Regions from separate parts of the Endozoicomonas sp. PH6C genome, predicted to be linked through region 1. Evidence: predicted binding sites of a transcription regulator. Region 1 holds the regulator's gene; each other region holds the start of a gene.
The links. The regulator FNR, encoded in region 1, switches genes on or off when oxygen is low (the NO sensors DNR and NnrR bind a similar motif). The targets are predictions, from matches to a motif close to TTGATNTANATCAA.
Positions count from the first base shown of each region.

Region 2: a site for FNR is predicted at 3,865-3,878, ahead of nagE (N-acetylglucosamine-specific PTS transporter subunit IIBC). Genes of this name have one in related genera too.
Region 3: a site for FNR is predicted at 4,453-4,466, ahead of ACOMG9_RS22590 (OmpW/AlkL family protein). Genes of this name have one in related genera too.

Region 1 covers NZ_CP185342.1:2,040,362-2,046,753, forward strand. The annotation lists gene ACOMG9_RS08300 (glucosaminidase domain-containing protein) at 128-961, shown strand; gene ttcA (tRNA 2-thiocytidine(32) synthetase TtcA) at 1,149-2,069, opposite strand; gene ACOMG9_RS08310 (TraR/DksA family transcriptional regulator) at 2,425-2,760, shown strand; gene ACOMG9_RS08315 (hypothetical protein) at 2,766-3,293, opposite strand; gene ACOMG9_RS08320 (adenine phosphoribosyltransferase) at 3,704-4,246, opposite strand; gene fnr (fumarate/nitrate reduction transcriptional regulator Fnr) at 4,278-5,036, opposite strand; gene ACOMG9_RS08330 (coiled-coil domain-containing protein) at 5,355-6,392, shown strand, end outside.
Region 2 covers NZ_CP185342.1:4,695,451-4,701,842, reverse strand. The annotation lists gene adhE (bifunctional acetaldehyde-CoA/alcohol dehydrogenase) at 36-2,654, shown strand; gene ACOMG9_RS17350 (YgjV family protein) at 3,187-3,735, shown strand; gene nagE (N-acetylglucosamine-specific PTS transporter subunit IIBC) at 4,051-5,433, shown strand; gene ACOMG9_RS17340 (HPr family phosphocarrier protein) at 5,753-6,010, shown strand.
Region 3 covers NZ_CP185342.1:6,410,462-6,416,853, forward strand. The annotation lists gene rlmB (23S rRNA (guanosine(2251)-2'-O)-methyltransferase RlmB) at 1-230, opposite strand, end outside; gene trhA (PAQR family membrane homeostasis protein TrhA) at 954-1,592, opposite strand; gene rnr (ribonuclease R) at 1,777-4,308, opposite strand; gene ACOMG9_RS22590 (OmpW/AlkL family protein) at 4,544-5,215, shown strand; gene ACOMG9_RS22595 (adenylosuccinate synthase) at 5,261-6,392, opposite strand, start outside.

The DNA.
Region 1 (6,392 bases):
GACTAAACGGTTAGTATCATAGAACTCCGGAATGATTACATGACTTCAGGCGAAGCCGTTTTTGTTAAAAAGTAGTGTCTAAATAGTTTCGTTTTTGCCGGACGGGCTCAGGAGAATGACATAGACCATGATGACTAGAATTGATCGTTTGTTTCTTTTACTGCTGGCAGGGCTCGTTGCTCTGGGAAGCGGGTACAACAGAGATTTTCAGCCTGTTAAAGAGCCCGCAATAGAACAGGTGCAAAAGGTCACCAGGGAGGAAGTCAAGGTTGAAAAAAAGGTTCAAAAGAATATTCCCGACTTTGCTGCCATTGAGGACGTCAATAAGAAGAAAAGTCAGTTCTTTGCCCACGTGAAGCAAATGGTTGATGAAGAGAATGAGCGTCTGGCGGGTATTCGTCAGGAAGTTAAGATGCTTAGGGAAAAATCGGCTCTGCATGAAAGCGAAGAAAAGTGGCTGTTGGATATGGCCCGAAAGTTCAGAGTGGATGAAGAGCTTAAAGTCAGTGATGCGCTTTATGACGACCTGCTGCACAGGGCGGACGAGATCCCGGTATCGCTTGCTCTGGTGCAGGCGGCTAACGAGTCGGCCTGGGGGACTTCAAGGTTTGCCGTTGAAGCCAACAACTACTTTGGCCAGTGGTGTTTTACTCCGGGCTGTGGTGTTGTTCCTGGTGAGCGTCCGGAAGGTGCGACCTACGAAGTCAGGAAGTTTTCTTCATTGGAGGCATCGGTTCGGTCGTATATGCATAACCTCAATACCAGCCATCATTATGAGGGTTTGAGGGAGCTGCGTTCAAAAAGAAAATCCATGGGACACCCGGTTACCGGGCCGGTACTGGCACAGGGACTTTATGCCTATTCCTCCAGAGGTATTGATTATATAGAAGAGTTGGTATCCATGATTGAGAGTAATGATTTGTTGAAGTACGACCTGGAAAAGCCTCTAACGGGCCACTAGTCTGCCCAGAGCAATAGTGTAGCCATTGATTGCACTTATATTGCTGATGCCTCAGCAGCAGGCAGCACCCTCCGGTGAATACCGGAGGGGTTGGATAAAAGTAACGAGTCAGGGAAGGCGTGTTGCATCAGCAAGGTTCCTGGAGTGATTCAAGAACCTGGCCAAAGCAAAGCCAAGAGTGTGCGTGTCAGAGGTTAACAATATTCACAATGGAAGCTTGTTCAGGCTTTTCCTCTTCATCGTTTTCATCCCTGAAGGCCAGAGGTACATCCACCGGGTCAAACGCAGTGTCTCCATCTTTAACAGGCTGACCATCCGCCGACAGATTGTTGAAATCAAACAGTGAGCTGTCTGCCAGATGGGAGGGCGCTACGTTCCTCAGAGCTCTGAACATGCTCTCCATTCTACCGGGGAAGCGTTTGTCCCACTCGGTGAACATAGCCTTGATTGCCTGCCTCTGAAGGTTTTCCTGAGAGCCGCAGAGATTGCAGGGAATAATCGGGAATGCCTTAAACTCGGAAAAACGGACAATATCCTTTTCACGACAGAAGGCAAGAGGACGGATCACCGTGTGCTGACCGTCGTCACTGACCAGTTTGGGCGGCATGGCTTTCATCTTGCCGCCGTAGAACATGTTCAGGAACAGGGTTTCCAGAATATCATCCCGATGATGGCCCAGGGCAATCTTGGTGACTTTCAGTTCGCTGGCCGTGCGGTAGAGGATGCCTCGGCGCAGCCGAGAGCAGAGTGCGCATGTGGTTTTGCCTTCAGGCACCTTCTCTTTGACGATGGAGTAGGTATCTTCCTCAACAACGCGGTACTCAATACCCAGGGTTTCCAGATAATCAGGCAGTACATGTTCAGGAAAGCCAGGCTGTTTCTGATCAAGGTTGACTGCAATAAGGTCAAAATTGACCGGCGCATAAGTCTTCAGGTTCAGCAGAATATCCAGCAGGGTATAGCTGTCCTTACCCCCGGACAGACAGACCATGATGCGGTCGCCGTCCTCAATCATGTTGTATTCGGCGATGGCCCGACCTACCTCTCGTCTCAGGCGTTTCTGTAGTTTGTTGAAGTGGGTTTTTGCGCTTTTTGTTTGGCTCTGCATTTTGGTTCTGTCTTGTCTCTGAAAGTACCCAACTTCATTTAAGGCCCTTAGAGGGGGCGGTTAAACCGGGTGACTTACTGCTCTGGATAATGGTGAAACGGGCAAGATCCCGAAAATTCACAACATTATAATCAAAGGTTTCACGATAGGCATCAGGGATAATGACAGCAGCAGCTAAAGTACCTAACCAATTAGTTACCTCCCGAACTCACAGGGCTGACGGCTGCTATTGTGAATGAGCTGTCGAAATATGGTTAAGTGAAGCTATGCTTATCTAATGGACAAAATGCGCAGGGACACAGGTTCCAGTCGTTTATACACAGAATAATCGTGGACATTTATTCAGGGGACTTCCATGGCTGATTACGAGAAACTGAGAGTCTGGTTATTATCTCGCAGAGACGAGTTGAATATCCGGCTCGGAAACATCAATAAAGATATGACTCGCAGAGCCAATGCCGATTGGTCGGAGCAGGCGCAGGAGAGGGAAAATGATGAGGTTATTGATCAGCTGGGTAATGATGCCCGGGCTGAACTTAATCTGATAAACAAAGCATTGGATCGTATGAATCATGATGATTACGGCTTCTGTACCGGCTGCGGTGACAAGATAGTTGAAGCCCGTCTGGCAGCTATGCCTTACGCCGATCTTTGCATCAAATGTGCAGAAAAGCGGGATCGCGCCAGCTGACAGCGTCAGGGAGTCTTCAGGCTCTCTGACACTGTCTTTTCTGTCTCAGTAGAATTCGTTATCAAAGCCCTGTAACTGTCCACAAAGCTCTCGACGGGGCCTGGGTGGTGGCGATGATAGTAATTATGCCAGAGCTTACCCAGGGCATGGATATCATCATGGGGTACCTTGTGGATAGGCTTTTCGGTTCGATAATAAATCATCCAGGAAATGGCGGTAGCGTAAGAGAGGTTGGTCGCTAATTCCAGATGTGGATGAGCCAGAAATTCTCTCTGGCTGGCCAGTCCCCGTATCAAACTGGAAAGGTCGGATTTCTTCGCCAGGTAGTGATCCCAGATATTACGGTGCATTCTGGGTGAGATTTGATAAATTCCCAGAGCTTGATGATGCTCCTGTTTAAGATGAAAACCCAGGCCGGATTCTCTGGCCGCAGTTCCCAGCAGCAGGTTTTCTGCAGTAGGACTCCACATTCTCAAATGCTTCAGGGTAGGGCGAACAACATAGTGGCGCAGCTCCTTTGCACAAATACCCATTGGGATTTCCTTTGTCTTAGAGCATTATTTTCATTATTGAGATTATCGTAGCACTCAGAAAATTCTTAAGTACAGTAAAATTTAACCAACGAATACTTCGGGTGTGGAAACCACAAAAGCTCTTAATGGTCATTTTCCGATAAAACTGAATATCAGGAGATTGCAAAAGCACTAAGTACTCAGCCATACGGAATCGAATATTTCTGGCTTATAGGGCAGGTACTCTGCAAGGCGCAACGACGGGAACATAGTAGGCTATGTGACCAGAGTTGCAACGCATCACGACTGCATGGATGCAGGAGCTAGAGCAACGCAGGAGCAGTTGCCGCGAGTGCCTGAACAATAAGTCAGAAAATATGATTTCGTATGGTTGAGTACTTATATGAGGGGCATGAAAGAAAAGAAGGGGACTATTCCCCTTCAAATTCACACAGTGAGAAGACAGGAATTCCTGCTTCATTTAGTATCTTTGAACCACCAAGGTCTGGAAGATCCATAATGGCAGCTGCTTCCAGAATTTGTCCGCCCAGTTGTCTGACCAGTTGACCGGCCGCAAGCAAAGTGCCACCTGTAGCAATCAGGTCGTCAACCAGAATGACTTTATCGCCTTTCTTAATAGTGTCTGCATGAACTTCAAGCGTTGCCTTCCCGTACTCAAGTTCATAATCCTGAGCGACAGTATTGTAGGGCAGCTTTCCCTTTTTTCTAAACAGGATCAGTGGTTTGTTCAGGGCATATGACAATGCAGAGCCTATCAGGAAGCCCCGCGCATCAAGAGCGCCGATCCGGTCAAACTCAACATCCAAATAGCGATGAATGAGGCTGTCCATGACCGACCGCCAGGCTTTGGGGTTCTCGAAAAGAGTGGTCACATCCCGAAACTGAATGCCGGGCTTTGGCCAGTCAGAAACGGTTCTAATCTGTGCTTTCAGATAAGCTTCGTCAACGATCATATCTTTCCCTTAATGTCCGTTCCTGGTGCGCTTATGCGGAGGAGATAATCTGTTCCAAACCGACAGACTTTCCACCCGCCAGGGAGCATAATTGAATCGGGTCACGGATTTCAATTTCTTTGCCCACTGCGAAGATCAGATCGTTTTTCTGGAACCGGGTAAATACCCGGCTAACGGTTTCTACAGCCAGTCCCAGGTAATTGCCCATTTCATTGCGGGACATGGACAGGCGGAATGACTGGGATGAGAAGCCTCTGCGACGAAAACGACTGGCCAGGTTGATCAGGAAGGTCGCAATTCTTTCATCAGCGTTTTTCTTGGACAATAGCATCATCATCTGCTGATCTTCACGAATCTTCTTACTCATCAGACGCATCATATGACGACGCAACTCCGGGAATCGGTCGGATAGCGTTTCCAGCTGGTCAAAGGGGATTTCACAGATCATGGTGGTTTCCATGGCCTGAGCAGAGACCGGGTAGACGTCAGTATCGAGACCACTCAGGCCCAATATCTCACTGGGAAGATAGAAAGACGTAATCTGTTCCTCACCTTCATTGGTGGCGGTATAAGTTTTTAAGGCCCCGGAACGGACAGCGAAGACGCTGGTAAACCGGTCTCCTTCCAGGAACAGGTGTTCCCCCTTCTTGAGAGGGCGGCTTCGCTTGATGATGCGATCAAGCTGGTCAATGTCTTGTAGATTCAATGCCAGAGGTAGGCAGAGGGAGCTAAGACTGCAGTCTCTGCAGGCCACATGGCCAGGTTGTCGTACATTGGGCTTTGACGTCATTGAGTGGCCTCAAAGTCGTATTGGCGAAATCGCTGACGATTCTATTGAAAATGCTACCAAAGTGTAAGTCTGTGCTTTCCGAGACTAAAGCGTAATTCCTTCATACTTAAGGCTTTTTCGGAAAATACTTACTGGGTTGCGATAAGTCCGCACTAAAAAAATGTTGTACTTGATCAGTTGCCTGGCAGTTAAGTCATTGAGCTTGATGAGAAGGCTGTGAACGCTATCAATACCTATGATGCAAGAAAGATGTTCTTCAGCGCCAATGTGTCGATAACTGTACTGAATACAATTTCGTAAATCAGGGAGATTTACGCCATGAGTCTGCTCAGCTCAGTGACAGGGATTCTGTTTACTCCAACCGTGCAAGTGGCTGAACCTCGAACCTTTGAGGAACTCGTTGCCGCTGAGGATTTGACGTTCAATGATCTTTCACCACAGGAAAAGCAAATCCTGATGGCCAGAAAGGGTGAGCTGACAATTGAGGAACTCAGAGCATTAAAGCTCGAAGAGGCCGAGTGTGCTGAGCTTGAAGAGGCGCATCGTATCCGGCTTCAAAAAAGTGCGATCTGGGATGGCCGCAGAATTGCTGTCACGATAGCCAAGGGAACCGGGGTTCTAGTCGTCGGTGCTTTTGCCGCCGGGGCCGCTTCTGTATCGGTGCCTGTTGCTGCCGGACTGGCTGTATGTTCAGGGGTGGGCTACCTGTTTTATCTGCGGACCCATTCAGGCGAGCTGGAAACACGTTCAAAGCAACTGACTGATTTTGTCATTACCCATGCACAACCCCAGAGAATCATTCGGGAACAGCTGGAGCTAAGAGAGTCTGAGCGTGCAGAGGCTCTGGATAGAAGGCTCCGTGAGGCAGAAGACGCGCTGAAGTTGGAGAAACAGCGAAAAGCAGAGTTGGCCGACCAGCTCCCGGGAAAAGCGGATCTGGCATCAGGGCAAGAACACTTTAAACAAATGCAACATAGAATCGAAAAACTCAGGGCTGCGGAGAAACAGCAAAAAGAGTTGGCTGGTGAGTTGAAAACACTGACTGAGCAGCACAGGAAAGTTGATCGTGAGATGGTGGAAGTGCTTGATGAAGTTGAACAACTGAGTGAGGCGCTCAGGAACAGGCAAGGCAGTGATAAGGGAAGAGATCGCCAGCAGTTAAAACAACAGGATTTGAGGTTACAAGAGACACTTCAGCTTTTTCAGGAAAAGGTCGAGGCGCTTGAAGATGAAGCACGGATTCTGACTGAAACCATTAAAGAAAAAGATATTGAGTTTGAAAGGCTGAATCGGCAGAAAAACCATCAGACTACTGACATTCAGGCACTGATTTTGCAAAAGAAAGCCGTTGAGCGA
Region 2 (6,392 bases), 2.7 Mb from region 1:
TTTGCCTTAATAAACGACAGTGTGAGGTGCTTCTCATGGTGAGTAATAAATCAGCAGCCAAGGCCAGGGAGAAAAAACACGACAGTGCGTCCAGTGTGGATGAGCAGCTGGATGGTCTGCTTAAGCGAGCCGGGATAGCGAGAGAAAAATACCTGAAGCTCAACCAGGAAGACGTGGACCGGGTGACACGGGCTATGGCTCTGGCAGGGCAGTCTGCTCACATGGAGCTGGCGAGAATGGCCGTTGAGGAAACCGGAAGGGGAATCCTCGAAGATAAGGTCACCAAAAACATCTTTGCGACTGAGTCCATCTACCATTCTATCAAATACGATAAAACTGTCGGTGTGATTGAAGATAATGAGGAGGAGGATTTCATGTTGGTGGCTGAACCAGTAGGCGTTGTCTGTGGTATCACGCCAGTGACAAACCCCACCTCCACCACCATGTTCAAGTCTATTATTGCTGCCAAGACGCGTAATCCTATTGTTTTTGCTTTTCACCCTTCGGCACAACAATGTTCAACAGAAGCGGCAAGAATTGTTCGCGATGCGGCCATAGAGGCAGGAGCGCCAGAAGATTGCATACTCTGGGTAGAGCATCCATCGCTGGAGGCCACTCAGAAGTTGATGACCCATCCCGAGATCTCAGTCATTCTCGCCACCGGTGGTTCAGGTATGGTTCGGGCCGCCTATTCTTCTGGCAAGCCGGCTCTGGGGGTGGGTCCGGGTAATGTGCCCTGTGTTATTGATCGCACTGCCAATATCAAGCAGGCCGCCAATGATCTGGTTCTGTCCAAGAGTTTTGATAACGGAATGATCTGTGCCTCCGAGCAGGCTGCCATAGTACACGACGAAGTTTATGCTTCTTTCAAGGAAGAGATGAAGAGGCTGAATGTCTATTTCACCTCTCCCAAAGAGACCGACCGCCTGGCTGAAGTGGTCATTATTGATGGCCATGTCAACAGTAAGATTGTTGGGATGAAGCCATCCGATATTGCTGCGCTGGCAGATATTAAAATACCGCAAGAGACAAGGGTTATCGCGGCTGAGATTGAAGGGGTTGGGCCCGAGTTTCCCCTGTCCCGCGAGAAGCTCTCGCCGGTGTTGGGCTTTCTCAAGGCCAGGGATACCCAACATGGTATTGAGCTGGCCGACCAGATGCTGAACTTCGGTGGTCTCGGGCATTCCGCTGTTCTGCACTCCCAGAACGATGATGTGATTGATGAATTCTCGCTGGCGATGAAGGCCGGTCGTATTATCATTAACTCACCAAGCACCCATGGTGCTATTGGTGATATTTATAACACCAACATGCCCTCCCTGACTCTGGGTTGTGGCACCTATGGTGGGAACAGTACGACGTCCAACGTTTCTGCTGTTAACCTCATCAACGTCAAGCGCGTGGCCAAGCGCAGGGTTAATATGCAATGGTTCAAAGTGCCCAGAAAAATCTATTTCGAAGCCAACTCCCTGCAATACCTTGAAAAAATGCCCGACATTTCTCGTGTGTTCATCGTGACAGACGAGGTGATTCAGAGTCTGGGATATGTTGAAAAGGTTCGGTACCACCTGAGAAAACGTCCGGTGCCAGTGCAGGTGAGGGTATTTAATCAGGTTGAGGCCGATCCGAGTCTGGCGACTATTCGCGAGGGTGCCGAGGATATGGCGCTGTTCAATCCGGACGTCGTGATTGCTCTGGGTGGTGGCTCTCCTATTGATGCGGCCAAGGGCATGTGGTTGTTCTACGAGCAGCCAGAAGCTGATTTTGCGGGTATGGCCCAGAAGTTTTTTGATATCCGCAAGCGGGTTTACAAGTTCCCGAAACTGGGCAAGAAAGCCAGACTGGTGGCTATTCCCACAACGTCCGGAACCGGCTCTGAGGTGACTTCCTTTGCCGTTATTACCGATAAAGAGAAAGGCATCAAGTATCCTCTGGCCGACTATGAGTTAACGCCTGATGTAGCCATTCTGGACCCGAATCTGGTGCTGACGGTGCCCAAAAAGGTGACCGCTGACACAGGTCTGGATGTCCTGACTCACGCACTGGAAGCTTATGTCTCTGTGATGGCGTCAGATTATACGGATGCTCTGGCTATGAAGGCGATTCAGTTGGTTTTTGAGTATCTGCCGAAATCCTGCGAAGAAGCTGACAAGGTAGCCAGGGAAAAGATGCATAATGCTTCCTGCATTGCCGGTATGGCCTTTGCCAACGCTTTCCTGGGTATCAATCACTCTATGGCTCATAATTTGGGGCATGAGTTCCATATTCCCCATGGTTTGGCCAATGCACTGTTGTTGCCTCATGTGATTGAGTACAACGGGTGTCCGAATCCTTCCAAGGTGGCTTCTTTCCCGAAATACGATCATTACATCGCCCATGAGAAATATACCGAAGTGGCCAGGGCGCTGGGCCTGCCCTGTAAAACCCCTGAAGAAGGAGTCAAATCCCTGGCCAATGCTGTTCGTAAATTGATGAAGCGGCTGGGGATGCCTTTATCTCTGAAAGAGCTGGGGGTTTCTGAGAAAGGGTTTATGGAAAAAGTCAAAATGCTGGCTGATCATGCTTTTGAAGATCAGTGCACTACGGCAAACCCAAGAATGCCACTGATCTCTGAGCTGGAAACTTTGCTGAGGAAAGCTTATTACGGTGAGTGATCTTGTTTTTGCTGTGGGGCGTTCCACACATCAGCATTGAAGGCGGCTCTGAACTATCTGGAGTCACACTGGTTCAATGGACTGTTGGCAAATACAAGAAATCAAAGGGGCGAAAGCGAAGAGCCTAACGTTATCCGGCAAGCATTAGCCAGAGAGGCTCCGATGTTTATGACGTGCTGGCGTATTGGCTTGGTATTAGCGGTTGGATGAGGAGGTCATTAAGTGCTGAGTGATTCAAGTATACTTCTGTGAGCACCTGATGAGGTGGTTCTTTTGGGTGAGCCCACTGGCAGGAGTATGGTCGCGAGGCTATGTCCTATCTCGAATGCAATAAGTGAATGATTATATTGGATAATTTGATGTTTTGAATTATTTCAGTTTGTTACATCTCGCAATAAAATAAGCATGAGACATAACAAAAAAAGAGCAAATTGCTGATGTATGAAATAATGGAAAGCCAATTGGCTCGCATAAAACAATCCGGCGAATACAGAATATTTACGGACATCAATCGCATTGGCAGCAATTACCCTTGCGTGAGTCAGCGTTTACGAGGGTAGCGGATGTGGATAATTACACGCTTTCACAGATCCTGGTATCCATCGCTATTGTGTTTGACCTGTTGTCTTTCCAGCTCAAAACACGCAAACACGTGGTGTTGTGCCTGTTTATTGCGGGAGCGTTGATTGCGACGCACTTTTACTTGCTCAATGCTTTCACAGCGGCCGTGGTTATGACGATTGCGTCAATACGCTATCTGACCAGTTACTTTACGTCTCGGCCCGGGGTAAGAAACCTGTTTTTGATTATCAATGGTGTGACACTCTTTGTTACCTACGAGTCTTTCATCAGTCTCGTGGCGTTCGTCGGCTCCTGCCTGCAAACGATAGGCGCATTCAGTAAAGACGATCGTGAGATGAGACTGATCATGATGGTGGGTGCGGTAGTTTGGTTGAGCCACAACGTTCTTGTCCTGTCCCCGATGGCCGTCGTCATGGAAGTGCTGTTCCTGCTCAGTAACATCGTGGCCTACCTGAGGTTCTACAACAAGAGCCCAATAGTGACAAAGTCCGAGTACTGAGCTTTACGTCTGTTTCATTCCAGCTAATGAACAGACATCTGGCTCCCATCGCTTAAGCACCTCATTGAGGTGCTCTCTATTGTGGTGTGTCATATATGACTACTGATGCCACATGTTCTGTTTGCTTTTTTGCTCTGGGTCAATAACCGGTTAATCTCTTTACGAAACCTTCACAACACAGTTGAACTGGTGCATTGTGACCGGTTACATTTCGTCCCAAACCATGCGCTGCCCATCAACTGTCTGCCTGTTTGAGTTCCATGGGGTTTTGATTGAGGTTTGTGCAGTGACGTTAATATCTAAGGGGTAACTATTTTGAACATTCTTGGCTATATGCAGAGATTGGGTAAGGCATTGATGCTGCCCATCGCCACTCTGCCTATTGCGGCAATCCTGTTGCGTCTTGGGCAGCCTGACTTGCTGGATATTGCCTTTGTCGCAGAAGCGGGTAACGCTATTTTCAGTAACCTGCCTTTGCTGTTTGCGATGGGTATTGCTGCCGGACTGTCAAAGGACGATGCCGGTGCAGCGGTGCTGGCGGGTGCAGTTGGCTATTTTGTCCTGACTGCCGGGGCCAAGACCATCAATGCCGACATTGATATGTCATTCTTTGGCGGCATTATTGCCGGTATTATTGCCGGTCATAGTTACAACCGTTTCCATGCGGTGGCACTGCCACCCTATCTGGCGTTCTTTGGTGGCAAGCGTCTGGTTCCGATCATGACCGGTCTGATTGCTCTGGCGGTCTCTGTAGCAGCAGGTTATGTATGGCCAGTCATCCAGTCTGCCATTGATGCATTTGCTAATGGTATCTCTGAGTCTGGCCCCATTGGACAGTTTGCCTATGGAGTGCTGAACCGTGGCCTGATTCCGGTAGGTCTGCACCATGTTGTGAACTCTGTTTTCTGGTTTGGCTTCGGTGAATTCACCAATGCTGCCGGTGAGGTAGTTACGGGCGATCTGCCTCGTTTCTTTGCCGGTGACCCCACTGCCGGTACTTTTATGGCGGGCTTCTATCCGGTCATGATGTTCGGTCTGCCAGCTGCTGCGCTGGCTATGTATCTGGCGGCGCCTAAAGAAAATCGTGCCCGTGTGGGTGGTGTTCTGCTGTCTGTCGGTGCTACTGCCTTCCTGACCGGTGTCACTGAGCCTCTGGAGTTCATGTTCGTATTCCTGGCGCCAGGTCTCTACGCTGTTCATGCCGTGCTGACAGGTTTATCTCTGGTAATCACCAATATGTTTGGTGTTCTGCATGGCTTTGGTTTCTCTGCGGGTGCCCTGGATATGGCTCTGAACTGGGGGCTGGCTACCAAGCCTGTGACCCTGGTGTTCATTGGTCTGGCTTTCTCTGTTATTTACTTCTGTGTTTTCTATTTCGCTATCAGGGCTTTCAACCTGAAGACGCCGGGGCGCGAAGACGAGGAGCCGGAAACAGCAGGATCTTCTGAAGCAGTCAGTGGTTCGGAGCGTGCTCTGCGTTTCATCGAACTGTTGGGCGGTGAGGGCAACCTGACCTCTGTTGAAGCCTGTATCACCCGTCTGCGCCTGACTCTGGCCAATCGTGACCTGATCGATGAAGCTGGCCTGAAAGCCATGGGAGCCAAAGGTGTGGTGAAGCTGGGTGAAAATAACCTGCAGGTGATTCTTGGGCCTCAGGCTGAGATCATTGCGGGTGAAATAAACGCCCTGATGGCTTGACAATAGCTATTTTGCCCTGACTCAAAGAAACTTGTACCGGTCTTTCCCCGCAAAGCAGTTTAGGGGAAAATCCGGATACCTTTTTAGTCAGGGCTGTCTGATTCTTTGGTTATGGTGCGGAGTATACCTGGAGTATGTTCGACTTGCCGAGTAACTGGGTGAATCAATATTTCCTGTCGGCTCAGGTTCTGAAATTCAGGCTCAGCGTCTGAATTAAAGCAGACAGATAGTGTATCTTTGTTCTGATGCATCCGTTTAGAGTCAGGCCTGTCCAGCCTCTTGCTTCCTGACAGGTGCTCAAGTTAGAGAGAGACCGAATATGTTTAAGAAAGATGTAGTGATCACGGCTGAGAATGGCCTTCATACTCGTCCAGCTGCTCAGTTTGTCAAAGAAGCCAAGAGTTTTGACTGTGACATCAAACTGGAAGCAGGTGGCAAGCAGGCCAGTGCCAAGAGTTTGTTTAAACTGCAGACCCTGGGGCTGACTCAAGGCTCAACAGTGACCATCATCGGCGAAGGTGACGGCGCTGAAAAGGCTGTAGAGCATCTGGCAGAGTTTATCATTACTTTGAAGTAAGCTCTTTGCTGACCTGGCCTCTCCGGCCGGGTTGTCTCTCGGAATAAAGCAGTCGTGAATCAGGAAATGATTGAGTCGTCCTCTGACGGATTAGTTTGCTGCTGCAAAAATGCCTGTAATACTAAGGCGGTTGCGGGTATTCTCTAGAAAGTATCACGTACCGGGTGTATCTGAACGAATACATCGGGGCGATGTCATTCACGAGGCAATACTGAGGCATGTTCTCAAGTATGTCTGTTGGATAGCTGGCGGGTAATGCGCTCTGGTGAGTTAAATTGTCAGGTGTTGTTACTTGTTAAAATGTTCCGGATTCTCTTCAGATTGCCTTCTGTACAGAGAATTCCGGCTCTTTGTGTACTCTTTAACAGGTACATTACGATCC
Region 3 (6,392 bases), 2.8 Mb from region 1:
GCCTGCGCAACACGGGCCAATATACCCTGGTGCACCCCTTCAACTTTCGAGTCCAATCGGGCGCGCTCGACAAAACGCACCGTCACGCCCTGGTTGCGGGCTTCCTCCACCAGCGCATTAATGCGCTTATCAGTGCGACCTTTCTGGATCAAAAGTTCCAAAACTTTTTCAGGAGAATGCTCAAACAGGCTCTGCACAGCGTGCAGGCCAAAAACAACATCATCACTCATTACGGGAATTCGCATGCAGGGTTGGAATCAGGATTGGAATGCATATTAGCAGAGCCGAAGGCTTCAGTGGAATGGATACCGTTCTTCACGCTTGAATAAACAATACCCTGTGATCTACACCATTGAGGGTCATCTGGTACAGGTCAAGGTCCTGACACTCCCCGCCCTATCGAGGCTGTCGCAAAAGCCCAACAACTCGTTCCCACGCTCTGCGTGGGAATGCATACCTCCCCTGAAAAGCGGACTCTGCAGCTCGAGATAAGTATGGATTCCCACGCTGGAGCATGGGAACCAGAGTTTTGCGACAGCCTCAATCGGGCGAGGGTTCTTGATCGCTCAAGAACGTTTCTGTTTCATAGTTCGTTGCTCAGGGAACAGGCTTGGTTATCGCATAAAAGTTCCGCAGTGGGAGCTTTTACGATGGCGAATCAACGGGGGCGCCTAGCCCCATGCTCCCCAAGTCTCACACAAACTCCACAGACTTAACATCCCGTCTGCCCGACGGTAGGTCTACAAGAGACAGGACAAAAGGTAGCAGTTTACCTACAAACACTCAACCGGAACGCTCTACGCGTTCCCGCCTTATATCCCCGCCCGCATTGGGCGAGGCTTTACGGCGAAACTGGTAACACCCCATGACTACAAAAAGCGATGAATGGCTGCCTGCCACCTCACACTAACACGAGCACTGACAACAGTTCTGCCCCATAGCCTGATCTGGAACTAACCGGCAGGCAGTACGTGAAAAAAAACAGCAAAGAAATGACAGACACTACCGCCCAGAACAAAAACATGCCAGATAGCATGGTTAAAGGGCAGCTTTTTCCACAGGTAAAAAACCGCCCCAAGAGTATAAGAGAGGCCACCCGCTAACAGCCAGCAGATACCCTCCAGCGATACCTTGCTGGCCAACTCTTTTGACGCAAAAAGAACCAGCCAGCCCATCAAAATATAAGTGGCTACCGAAAGTTTTTTAAAGCGTGGACCAAACCAGACTTTAAAAACAATGCCCGCAATAGCCAACAGCCAGATAATGGCAAACATGATCCAGCCCAATGTTCCCCTCATGCTGACCAGTAAGAACGGGGTATAGGTTCCGGCGATCAGAAGGTAGATGGAACAATGATCCAGCAGCTTGAAGACCCTCTTGGTGTTCTCATGCTGGATACTGTGATAGAGCGTGGAAGATAGAAAGAGCAGTATTAGCGTTGCCCCATAGATACTGAAGCTGACAATGCGCCAGACATCATGCTGTTCGGCAGCATAGGTTACCAAAAGGGTCAAACCGGCCACACTGAGCAGAGCGCCCAGACCGTGGGTGATACTGTTTGCAATCTCTTCAGCCAGGCTATATCTGGCCATGAGGTTGTTTCCTGTGTCGGTGTTGACTGACATCTTAACACTCGGAATAGGCTATTTAGCCCGGATAATACTCAAGATTCTGGTTAATGTCAGAGCAGATTACAAAGAAAGATCAACTTGCTGTTCACCGATTGCTGAAATCATTAGGCGTCAAATTGGAAATTGCCGCCTGACCGCTTTCAAATCACTTAGCCTTTCTCTTTCTCGGCTGTCTGTCGGCCGGTTTTGCAGACGACTTTTTATTCGTTTCTGGCTTTTTACCGGCTGAGGATTTACCGGACTTCTTGCCGGTACTTTTAGCCTTGGCTTTTTGCTTGCGAGTGGTTTTTTTCTTTTTACCTGTAGTTTTCTTGCCCGATTCTTCAGACTTTGCTGCATCCAGTAAAGCTCTTTTTGCGGCCCGACTCTTGGCCACACTGGTTAATGGCTTGCCACCTTTTGAGGGGCTTTTTCGCGATTTGCGGGAACGTGAAGGTCTCTGCGCAGTACCTGTGGATAATTCGAAATCAATTTTCTGGTCATCCAGATTGACGCTGGCCACCATGACTTCGATATCATCACCTAATCGATAGCTTCTGCCGGTTCTTTCACCCACCATACGATGATGAACAGCGTCGTAATGATAATAATCATCCGGAAGGCTAGTGACGTGTACCAGACCTTCTACATAAATATCATCCAGGGCGACAAACAGGCCAAAGCCTGTAACGGACGAAATGACACCGGAATACGTCTGTCCGATATGCTGCTGCATGTACTCGCACTTCAGCCAATCCATAGCATCCCGTGTAGCTTCGTCTGCCCGGCGTTCTGTCGCAGAACAGTGCTCTCCCATGGCCAGCACTTCACTGCCATCATAGGGATAAATGGTCTTTTTATTCATCTCTCTGGCACCCACGCGAACAACATGCCGGGTTTCAACAGAAGAACGAATAATATGACGGATAGCCCTGTGCACCAGCAGATCAGGATAACGACGAATCGGCGAAGTGAAGTGCGCATATTCGTCAAAAGCCAGTCCGAAGTGCCCCTGATTATCCGAAGTGTACACGGCCTGACTCATAGAACGCAGGACCACTGTCTGGATCACATTGTAATCGGGGCGATCTTTAACCGATGCCAACAAAGCCTGAAAGTGAGCGGGCTTCAGCTTGCCAGCAGGCAGCGATAAGCCAAGACTGGCAATAAAGCTGTTCAGATTGAGCCGCTTCTCCATAGAAGGCCCTTCATGCACGCGATAGAGCCCGGGAATCTTGTGTTTCTGAAGGAATTTGGCCGCACAGACATTGGCGCAAAGCATGCATTCTTCAATCAGTTTGTGCGCGTCATTGCGGACAGCAGGGACAATCTTTTCGATTTTTCGGTTACGACCGAAAACGATCTGTGTTTCTACCGTTTCAAAATCAATAGTGCCACGGTCAGAACGAATACTTTTCAGAACCTTGAACAGGTTATAGAGTTCTTCTACATGGGGAAGAACCGCTTTTCGTTCGCGACGTAAAGCCTTGCCCTCATCACTGAGTGGCTTTGATAGCATTTCCCAAACCTGGGTATAAGTCAGACGGGCATGGGAGCGGATCAGACCCTCGTAGAACTTGTAACCGGAAATTTTTCCATTGCCACTGATGGTCATTTCGCACAGCATGGCCAGACGATCCACTTCAGGATTCAGAGAGCAGAGCCCGTTTGACAATACTTCCGGCAACATGGGAATAACATGTCCCGGGAAGTAGACAGAAGTGCCCCTGTTATAGGCTTCTTTGTCCAGTGCTGTTCCGGGCTTCACGTAATGGGAAACATCAGCAATGGCTACAAATAAACGCCAGCCGCCGCTTTTTTTGGGTTCACAGTAGACTGCATCATCAAAGTCACGGGCATCTTCGCCATCAATGGTAACGAAAGGCGTCTCTCTCAGATCAACACGGTGCTTTTTGTCCCGCTCAGCCACTTCCGGCTTGAACCGGGCCACCTGCTCTTCCACTTCAGGAGGCCACTCATGAGGAATGTCATGGGTGCGTAATGCAACGTCCACTTCCATTCCGGCATCTTGTCGTTCACCCAACACTTCTTTGATCAGGCCCATCGGCTGAACACGTCGGCCAGGCTGCTCAAGGATTTCAACCAGAACATATTGCCCATGGCTGGGCATCAAAGGGCCCGGCTTGATGAGAATTTCGCGATCAATTCTGGAGTTTTCCGGTACGACAAAAACATTGTCGTTTTCTATGTAAAAGCGACCCACCAACTGGGTGGTATTACGCTCTATGACTTCAACAATCTGACCTTCAAGTCGTCCTCTGCGGTCCACTCCGGTTTCACGAATGACCGCACGATCACCATCAAAAGCCTTGCGCATTTCACGCCATGAGAGGTAGTAATCTTCGCCGCCCTCATCAGGAATCAGGAATCCATAGCCGTCCTTATTACCCTGAATACGCCCTTTGATCAGATCCATTTTACTCAACAGACCGTAGGTTCCCTTGCGGGTTTCCAGTAGCTGACCATCACGAATCATAGCTTTAAGGCGGAATAACAAAGCTTCCTGCTGCTCAGGCAGAGTTACACCCAACTCACGGCACAGTAACTTATGGCTTGCCGGAGCCCCTCTCTTTTCCAGAGTCTCCATAATAAAAAGACGACTGGGAATCGGGTTGTCGTAGCGAGCTGCTTCATCAGCAGCCTGGGAGTCCAGTTCTTTCCACCCTTTTTTGGGCATAGGGTTTATTAACCTCTCTGTGATCACATAATGTCTGTATGCAGTGTAACCCTACTCCGGGTAACTAGCGCGCATCTTTGCTTAGTATGCCCACACTTTCAACTTAATTCCTACCGCATATGCGTTGGCAGACACGACGATGCATTGATTCAGATCAATATTGCACCACGAACAACTAATTAAAATGTTAATAGTTAACAAAGAAACTTTCTACACACACCTACAAGGGACCACCATGAACAGAAACGTTCTCTCACTCACTATTGCTGCAGCAATTGCTGTTTCTGCTACCTCTGCTCAGGCTTATGAGGCCGGAGATTTTATTTTCCGGGGCGGAGTAGCCAGCGTTCAGACCAATGTTGACAGTGGGGGATTAAAAACCAACGGGTTTGAGGAAAAAAACAAAACAGTTGACGTCAATAATGACACTCAGCTGGGACTCTCCTTTACCTACATGCTGTCGGATAAGTTTGGTGTTGAGCTGCTGGCAGCGACACCGTTCAAACACACTCTGAAAGGAAAAGGTGATCTGGCAGGATTGGGAGATTTTGCCGAAGTTAAACACTTACCACCGACTTTGAGCCTGCAATACTACCCGATGGACAAAAACGCCAGGTTCCAGCCTTACCTGGGACTTGGTTTGAACTACACCGTTTTCTTCAGTGAAGATTTCAAAGGCTCCGCCAGTGATACCTTCAGCGATCTGGAACTGGACAGTTCATTGGGCCTGAGTGGACAACTGGGCTTTGACTATCAACTGAACGAGCATTGGGCCGTGAATGCTGCTGTATGGTATATGGACATCAATACCACAGCGAAGTTCAGGGACGACTCTGGACACCGCTACAAGCTGGACGCAGAACTGGACCCACTGGTTTACATGGCCGGTGTTTCTTACAGGTTCTGATGGCGAAGAAGCCCCCGCCGCCAGTAAATCCGGCGGGGGACCGGATCAGCCGAAAGGCTGTTCCAGAATAATGGTTTCTACACGATCCGGGCCGGTAGAAACGATATGGATAGGTGTTCCCACCACTTCTTCCAGACGGCGGATGTAGGCGCGGGCATTTTCCGGCAGATCATTCAGGCTCCTGGCACCAAATGTAGACTCACACCAGCCGGGCACTTCTTCATAAACCGGTTGAATTGCTTCGTACTCTTCTGCATCCACAGGGGTCGTAATGGACTCACCCCGGGCATTCTTGTAACCGGTGCAGATCTTGATAGTTTGCAGGCCATCCAGAACATCCAGCTTGGTCAGACAGAGACCGGATACGGAGTTGATCTGAACAGACTGACGCAGAGCCACAGCGTCAAACCAGCCACAACGACGGGGACGGCCAGTGGTCGCACCAAACTCATTGCCTTTCCTGGCCAGGTGCATACCCACATCGTCAAACAGCTCGGTCGGGAAAGGACCAGAACCGACACGAGTCGTGTAAGCCTTGGTAATACCCAGAACGTAGTCCAGATAGAGAGGGCCAAAACCACTGCCGGTAGAAACACCACCGGCTGTGGTGTTGGACGAAGTGACGAATGGGTAGGTACCGTGATCAATATCCAACAGAGAGCCCTGAGCCCCCTCAAACAGAATGTTGTCACCCTTGCCATGGTGCTCATGAACCTTGTCGGTCACACGCTCAATCATAGGTTTGATCTGTTCACCCATGGCCAGTGCTTCATCCAGAGTCTTCTGAAAATCTACTGTATCAGCCTTGTAGTAGTGCTCCAGAGCAAAGTTATGGTACTCCATGACTTCTTTCAGTTTCTGGGCAAAACGCTCAGGATGCAGAAGATCGGCAACACGCAGTCCACGGCGAGCTACTTTGTCTTCGTAGGCAGGGCCAATACCACGACCGGTGGTACCGATTTTGTCCTTGCCTCGTGCCAATTCACGGGCCTGGTCCAGGGCAATGTGATAAGGAAGAATCAGCGGGCAGGACGGGCTGATTCGCAGACGTTCACGAACAGGAACGCCACCTTCTTCCAGCTTGTGAATCTCTTTCAGCAGAGCTTCAGGAGACAGAACTACGCCATTACCGATGTAGCATACAACGCCTTCGCGCAGAATACCGGAAGGAATCAGG